2 regions of the Peribacillus sp. NPDC097675 genome follow, and region 1 is predicted to be linked to the other one. Evidence: riboswitches for the same ligand, from Rfam matches in the RefSeq annotation. Region 1 holds a riboswitch; the other holds the start of a gene.

Evidence for each region. Region 1 has a riboswitch for cyclic di-AMP ahead of ACQKL5_RS20790 (cation:dicarboxylate symporter family transporter). Riboswitches for the same ligand answer to the same signal wherever they lie in the genome.
Region 2: linked by a shared signal. The riboswitch ahead of ACQKL5_RS13910 (TrkH family potassium uptake protein) and the one ahead of ACQKL5_RS20790 (cation:dicarboxylate symporter family transporter) in region 1 are both predicted to bind cyclic di-AMP.

What each region holds. Positions count from the first base shown of each region.
Region 1 is NZ_JBNNSK010000021.1:3,670-7,091, reverse strand. It holds gene ACQKL5_RS20795 (hypothetical protein) at 1-556, opposite strand, end outside; gene ACQKL5_RS20790 (cation:dicarboxylate symporter family transporter) at 824-2,086, opposite strand; cyclic di-AMP (ydaO/yuaA leader) riboswitch at 2,260-2,407, opposite strand; gene ACQKL5_RS20785 (efflux RND transporter periplasmic adaptor subunit) at 2,582-3,422, opposite strand, start outside.
Region 2 is NZ_JBNNSK010000008.1:219,225-222,646, forward strand. It holds gene ACQKL5_RS13900 (hypothetical protein) at 1-297, opposite strand, end outside; gene ACQKL5_RS13905 (hypothetical protein) at 427-690, opposite strand; cyclic di-AMP (ydaO/yuaA leader) riboswitch at 1,312-1,461, shown strand; gene ACQKL5_RS13910 (TrkH family potassium uptake protein) at 1,592-2,914, shown strand; gene ACQKL5_RS13915 (PadR family transcriptional regulator) at 3,062-3,422, opposite strand, start outside.

The sequences.
Region 1 (3,422 bases):
AAATAACTTCTAAAGGTATTGTCGGCAAATCTTTCTTCTTCCTCATTCCTAACCACGATCTTTCCACCTTCAATGATTCTAGTTTTGAAGGAAGCAAGTTTCCCAGCATCTTATAGTACGTCGAGATCGAACGAAAGTAAACTTTATTAAACCATCCATCGTCCTGGGCTAAGTATACAAATTGGTTATTCAATTTACGAAAGAAAGGAGGATGATCTAAATGATTTTTGGTATGCCCTAGATATAGGAGTTCTGCTAATTCCCTTCCATCCACTTCTTCTAGACTATCTGCTTCTTCAAAGTCAATCCAACAGAAATCACCATATGCACGGACATCCTCTTTTAAAAGCTTAGTCATGTTTTCGGATGACACGCTCTCAAGCAAGACATTTAAATTGTACTCCCCACCATCATATTGATGTTTCAATAATAAGATGGAATTCATGCCATTTGGCAGGGAATAAAAAAATTCCCGAAAAGTAAGGCCGTTAAAAAGGATAAATCGTTCGGAAGCCTGCATATGCATATATAAGATGTCATTGCCTTCATTTTTCATATTCACATTCCCCCCGACCCTTTCATCATTGATTATATTTTATCAAACTTTTCATTATTCACGAAGGTTATAGTATATAGAATTACAAATCCCTCTATAATAAGAAAACAGCCAGATATTAACTTCCCAATGTATTTATACATTAAAGGAACTAGACAGGAGATAAAAGAACCAAATTGTAGTATATGAAAGATGATTATTCCAACTTCAATGGCCTTTTGCAAATAAAAAACTCCAGAGTGTTTTCACCCTGGAGTTTTAACCATATTATGAAGCTTGTTCGAGTTTATCATTTTCTGCTGGTGGGTTAAATTGACCTTCCCACTTAGAAATGACAATCGCCGCAAGAGAGTTACCGATAACGTTAACCACTGTACGACCCATATCAAGAATACGGTCAATACCTGCAATGAATGCTAGTCCTTCAATTGGGATACCGACACTTCCCAATGTCGCTAAAAGCACGACGAATGATACGCCTGGTACACCGGCAATCCCTTTAGAGGTAATCATTAACACTAACATTAGCGTAATTTGCTCATAAGCGCTTAGGTCTATGCCATACATTTGAGCAATGAAAATTGCAGCTAAAGCTTGATATAATGTAGAACCATCTAGGTTGAAAGAATAACCCGTTGGAATAACAAAGGATGTAATATGCTTAGGACATCCCGCTTTCTCCATCTTCTCCATGATTCTTGGAAGAACTGCTTCAGAACTTGCTGTAGAAAATGCTAAAATTAATTCTTCTTTTAAAATCCCAATTAACTTAAAGATACTGAAGCCGACGAATTTTGCAATCAGCCCAAGAATGACAATCACGAAGAAAATCATTGTCCCGTAAACAGAAAGGGCTAATTTCCCTAATGGAATTAAGGATGATAATCCGAATTTAGAAATTGTCACACCGATTAGTGCAAACACCCCGATTGGAGCAAATTTCATAACCATATTCGTTAAGTTGAACATGCCTTCCGCCGCACCTTGGAAGAAACGGAAAACTGGTTCTCCCTTTTCACCGATGGCTGCAATGCTTAGTCCAAACAAGACTGAGAAGAAGATGATGGCAAGCATATCGCCTTCTACCATTGCTTTGATCGGATTAGATGGTACAATATGAACAATTGTGTCTATAAAAGATTCATGTTCCTTAGATTCAGCTGTATCAACATAGGTAGAAATATCAGTTTGTTCTAGATTCCCCATGTCCACGCCTGCACCAGGCTGAATAATGTTAGCTGATAATAAGCCTACGCCAATTGCAACTAGTGTTACTACTATAAAGTAGGATAGTGACTTCGCACCTAATTTCCCTACTGATTTTAAATCGCCCACACCTGCAACTGCAACAATAAGGCTAGAAACGATAATTGGAACGACGATCATTTTTATCATCCGTAAGAAGATATCGCCTAATGGTTGTAGATAGCCTTGGGCTGTCTCGCTTCCATAAAATATAGCACCTACGATAATCCCTAGAATTAAGCCAGCAAAAATTTGAGTAGCTAAACTCGTTTTGAATTTCTTCATTTAATTTCCTCACCTTCCATATAGTCTTTGATGTAAAAACATTTGTCTCGGTAAGGGAAACAAGATACTAATAAAAAGAAAAAAATTTTTCTGTATATTGAAAAACTTCTATCCTTACGCTTAAAAAAAAGACACACTACGTGTCATTTTCCCTTTTCGCGTGTTATTCACACATGTTCCCTCGAAGACGCTTACGGGGTTAGCTGTCGGGTTAGGAATCGGAAACACAATGGCCCTTTCATCTCTGAATTCACCCCTAGCGGATTAATCCGCAAAAATGGTTCCCCCGTTCTTTTTTATAAGATTAAGCGAACTAACTTATATTAAAATATTATACTAAAAATATAAATCTGTAAATATATTTTGATATCCAAGCCTTGATACACATTGATAAATTCTGAATATTAAGAGCTATTTTAGTTTACACTTATTGTTTAAATAGGTAATTAGTTTAAGGACAAAAAAGGTTAATAACTAATTTCAGATCAATATGAATTATTTTTCCAAAATTCCTAGTAAAATGTATCTAATTTTCTCCCGGGTGGATAATTTCTTAAAAGTTCCGGAATTTATTTTTTCGATACGAAGCGGTGTAATGAAATGCGAGTGGTTTTTCACTACCTTTTTTGGATCTAGCAAAATGACATCGCCAACTGTTGGACCTTTAAGGATTTCCTGCTTCCCTTTTGCCTGAGCCCCTTTTGTAAGGTATTGACGATTCACATATCCTTTATTGGTTAATGCATAAACATGTGGCTGCTTGCCATCATGTACCGCTATTGTGGGTACGACCGGCACTCCCGCCTTCACATTCGTTATCACCGTAAGGTCAACCTTTGAACCGGCTAATAACGGTTCAGTCACTTCCGGATCTTTCACGATATTCGCCTGGAATGGATATCTATTTTCTTCATTAAGATTGGGCTCCTCTTTTGGATAAGAATGTATACGACTTATTGTTCCAGCCAAATTCTTATTCAAATCAGGAGAAATTGCCTTTAACTCCATTCCCACCGTTGCCTTCTTTAACTGTTCTTCAGTAAAGGTTCCTTCAATAGCCATTTCTGAAGAAGCGATTGAAATAATCGGGTTCGACAAATTCTTATTGATGTTTTTCACTGTACCGTCCGCCTGACTTGTCGTCTCGACAGCATTCGTTTGTACCTCAATAGAACTTAATTGAGCATCTAGCATGACCACTTTTTCCTTCAGGCTACTTTTTTCAAGTTCCTGCTTGTACTTTTCTTGCTCAATATTACTTTTAATTAAATCCGAGGAAGACGTGGTGATGTCGATATTCAAATTCTTTTCAACCGTTTCATCAATAACCGTTTTA
Region 2 (3,422 bases), on a different contig from region 1:
GTCGGTTTTCCTATTAAAGCCCAGGTTACTTGTTGGACCAAGGTTGAACTTATACAACATCTCACCATCTTGTTGTACGGGCACGAATATCTGGGGGAGCTCTCCTTTTGGCGATGTGAAATTCCTGACGATCTGTTTCATGTATTTTTCCGAAGTGCCCACGCCATTTGCCATCATATGAAGCGGACTTTGAATGACCCCATCCCAATCACTATGCAGCAAGGAGTACAAACACGTATCAAATTCTGTGGAAGATACATGTTTCAATAAATAGTGGTACGTTTCTTCATAAATCATACGGTTTCGTCTCCTTTTGTGGCTGCCTTCATCAGTAGGGCAGGGTTTAGTAATTCATCCAAAATGCTTCTTCATCTTCACGCATGACAATATACTGTTCATAACAGATGCTGTACCATTTCGTTTTGTTCATCTTCGATGGGTTGTAATTTTCCGAAACGAGGCAGCCGTCTTTTTCAAGACTGAGAATGGTCCGCTTGATGGTGGCCTCTGACCAGAACGGTAGCGATAGGTATGGACGATCCAATCCCTCCCGTCCCGTTCCACTCCGCATGTCTCAATCAAGGTGTGGAGGTGTGCCAACATCACTGCCTTTGATAAGCCAATCGTTTCGGCCAAATCAGGATTGAACCCCGAGCTATATTCCTGATCTAGTAACGTTTCCAATTCCATTATCATCCCTCCCGTATGTTTGGACTGAACCTTTCGAGGATTCAAGTTGTGTGTATCGAACGGAACAATCTTCACTGTCTATATAAACCTTAAGACGGAAAAAGTAGCATGTCTGAAAAAATAATTTTAGAAAGGAATAGGGTAGAAGGAGAGGGGAATCGATTGTGTTAAAAAAGAGAAGAGATAGGTGAGTGCATTCAGTGGTTTTTATATAAATCATGATCGTGCCATGCCAGCTATTAGGTACCATTACCTTTAAATAGGAGGGGAATGTATTGAGCTTAGTTACTTGGTTTGCCGTCGCCATTGGCACAGCTGTCGCAATAGGTTTATTCGGAAGAGTGAAAAGGAAAAAATAAAACCGTTTCTTCATTTGTCTTGCCTTCTTTGATAGGATTTTTATGTTGTTTACTTTTCGGATCCAGAAGTTTTTGTGACACAAAAAGAAGCAGAAAATCCGTCATGACTTTTTCTTTTTAAAACGATAAAAAGAGAAAAAATCATTAAAATCAAGGATAGAGATGTGCGAAGAATCATGCATATATACCCTAAGGAAAAACTATCCAATAAAAGTGTTTACATCATCAAAAAACAGGAGTAACATAGCTGTAAATTAATCAATCATCTTGATCGCTGAATCCGTATGGAACGGGGAAACCAATTTTGTAGCAGCCAATTTTTGCTACTTGGGGTGAATCCTTCATTTGAAGGTAGGGTTACTTCTTGACCCGAATCCGACAGCTAACTTCGTAAGCGTTAAGGAGAGGATGGTGAAACTTGTGATCATGCAGTAGACCACGGGGGGCATCCCTTTTTGGTCTTTTTTTGTTTGGCTTTTTAGTCATTTTCTTTTTAAAAAAATTAAGATTAATAGAGACGTTAAAAGGAGAAAGGGTTTCGTATGAAATTAAAATATCGTCAGTTCAATCCTTCTCAACTACTTGTACTTGTATTTTTATTTTTTATCATTTTAGGTACAATTCTGTTGAAATTGCCTTTTTCAACAACCACCTTTGTTAGTTGGACGGATGCCCTTTTCACTTCAACATCCGCTATGACTGTGACAGGTCTTGCTGTAGTGGATACGGGTACGGCTTATACCACTTTCGGACAATTAGTGATTCTCATGCTTATACAAGTTGGTGGCCTGGGAATTATGTCTTTTGCCGTGCTTATTTTCATGGTGTTAGGAAAGAAGATAGGGTTTAAAGGAAGGTTAATTATTCAACAGGCTTTAAATCAGACGGCTCTAGGAGGGGTCATCAAATTAGTTAAAAATCTATTTTTATACTCCTTTACTATTGAAATCATTGCCATGTTGATCTTGGCTATAAGGTGGGTTCCGGAGTACGGATGGGGAAAAGGGATGTATTATAGCTTTTTCCACTCCATATCCGCTTTTAATAATGCCGGATTCTCTATATGGTCTGACAACTTGATGGGGTACGTAGGTGATCCAATAGTAAACCTTGCGATATCGTTTCTGTTTATCCTAGGGGGAATAGGTTTTACTGTTTTATACGATATCTGGGATAAACGTAGCTTCAAGAAATTAAGTCTCCACTCAAAACTGATGCTGGTTGGTACTTTTGTTCTGAATGTTTTGGCTATGCTTGTCGTTTTCTCTATGGAATACCATAATCCTAATACGTTCGGGACAATGTCTTCATTAGGTGACAAGCTTTGGGCATCGTACTTCCAAGCAGTAACTACGCGAACGGCTGGATTCAATACCCTCGATATTGGCAATTTACATGAAGCAACGATTACATTCATGTTGCTATTAATGTTCGTCGGGGCTGGGAGCGCCTCAACGGGTGGGGGAATCAAGCTTACAACGTTTTTGGTGATTATTTTGTCAGTCTTAACCTTTTTGAGTGACAAAAGGCAGATCACCATAGGAAATAGGGCAATAAAGGAAACCGTAATTGTCCGGTCCCTTGCTATAACTACAATAAGTATTTTATTTATTTTCTTAAGTACATTCATTTTAAATATTACAGAGCCAGAGCCGTTTCTAAAAATATTATTTGAAGTGATTTCAGCTTTTGGAACAGTGGGTTTGTCTATGGGAATCACTGCAGACCTTTCGGATTTAGGTAAAATCATCATCGTATTTATCATGTTTCTAGGCAAATTAGGTCCTTTAACATTAGCCTTTTCTCTAGCAAAACCTAACCAAGAAATAATCAGATATCCAAGCGAAGATATCTTAACAGGTTAAAGGGAATTTACTTATTGAAAGAAAGGGTATTTCTTCCTTGAAGTCACGAATGTGAGAAATGCCGCGATGGTACACATAAAAAAACTGCACGCTCATTGTTAGAGACACCTAACAATGGAGCGTGCAGTTTTTTATTGAATGTATTCTTTAAATTTCCCCTTGTTGAATCCGTCCGATTAACTCCTCAAGCCAGGATATGGTGTGATCTGTTCTGGAAGAAAAGTATTCACCTAAATAGTCCACAAGCTTATCTTTATCTTGATCTTTTTTCATCTTCATCTGTTTTTCGAAATCCGCAATTAGCTCCCACTTTGCAATTAGCTTCTTTTTGTTGTTTTTCAGGATTTCGACTACCTTATCACGGTCTACATACTTGATGTTTGCTAAACCTACGACCGTCTCACCGATGGAACCTGCATTTTCAAACATCTTATAGATTTTATTCGGTAGTTCTTCGCGACCTTTAGCCGTAATACCGAATACTTGTTTATCTGGTCGATGTTCTTCT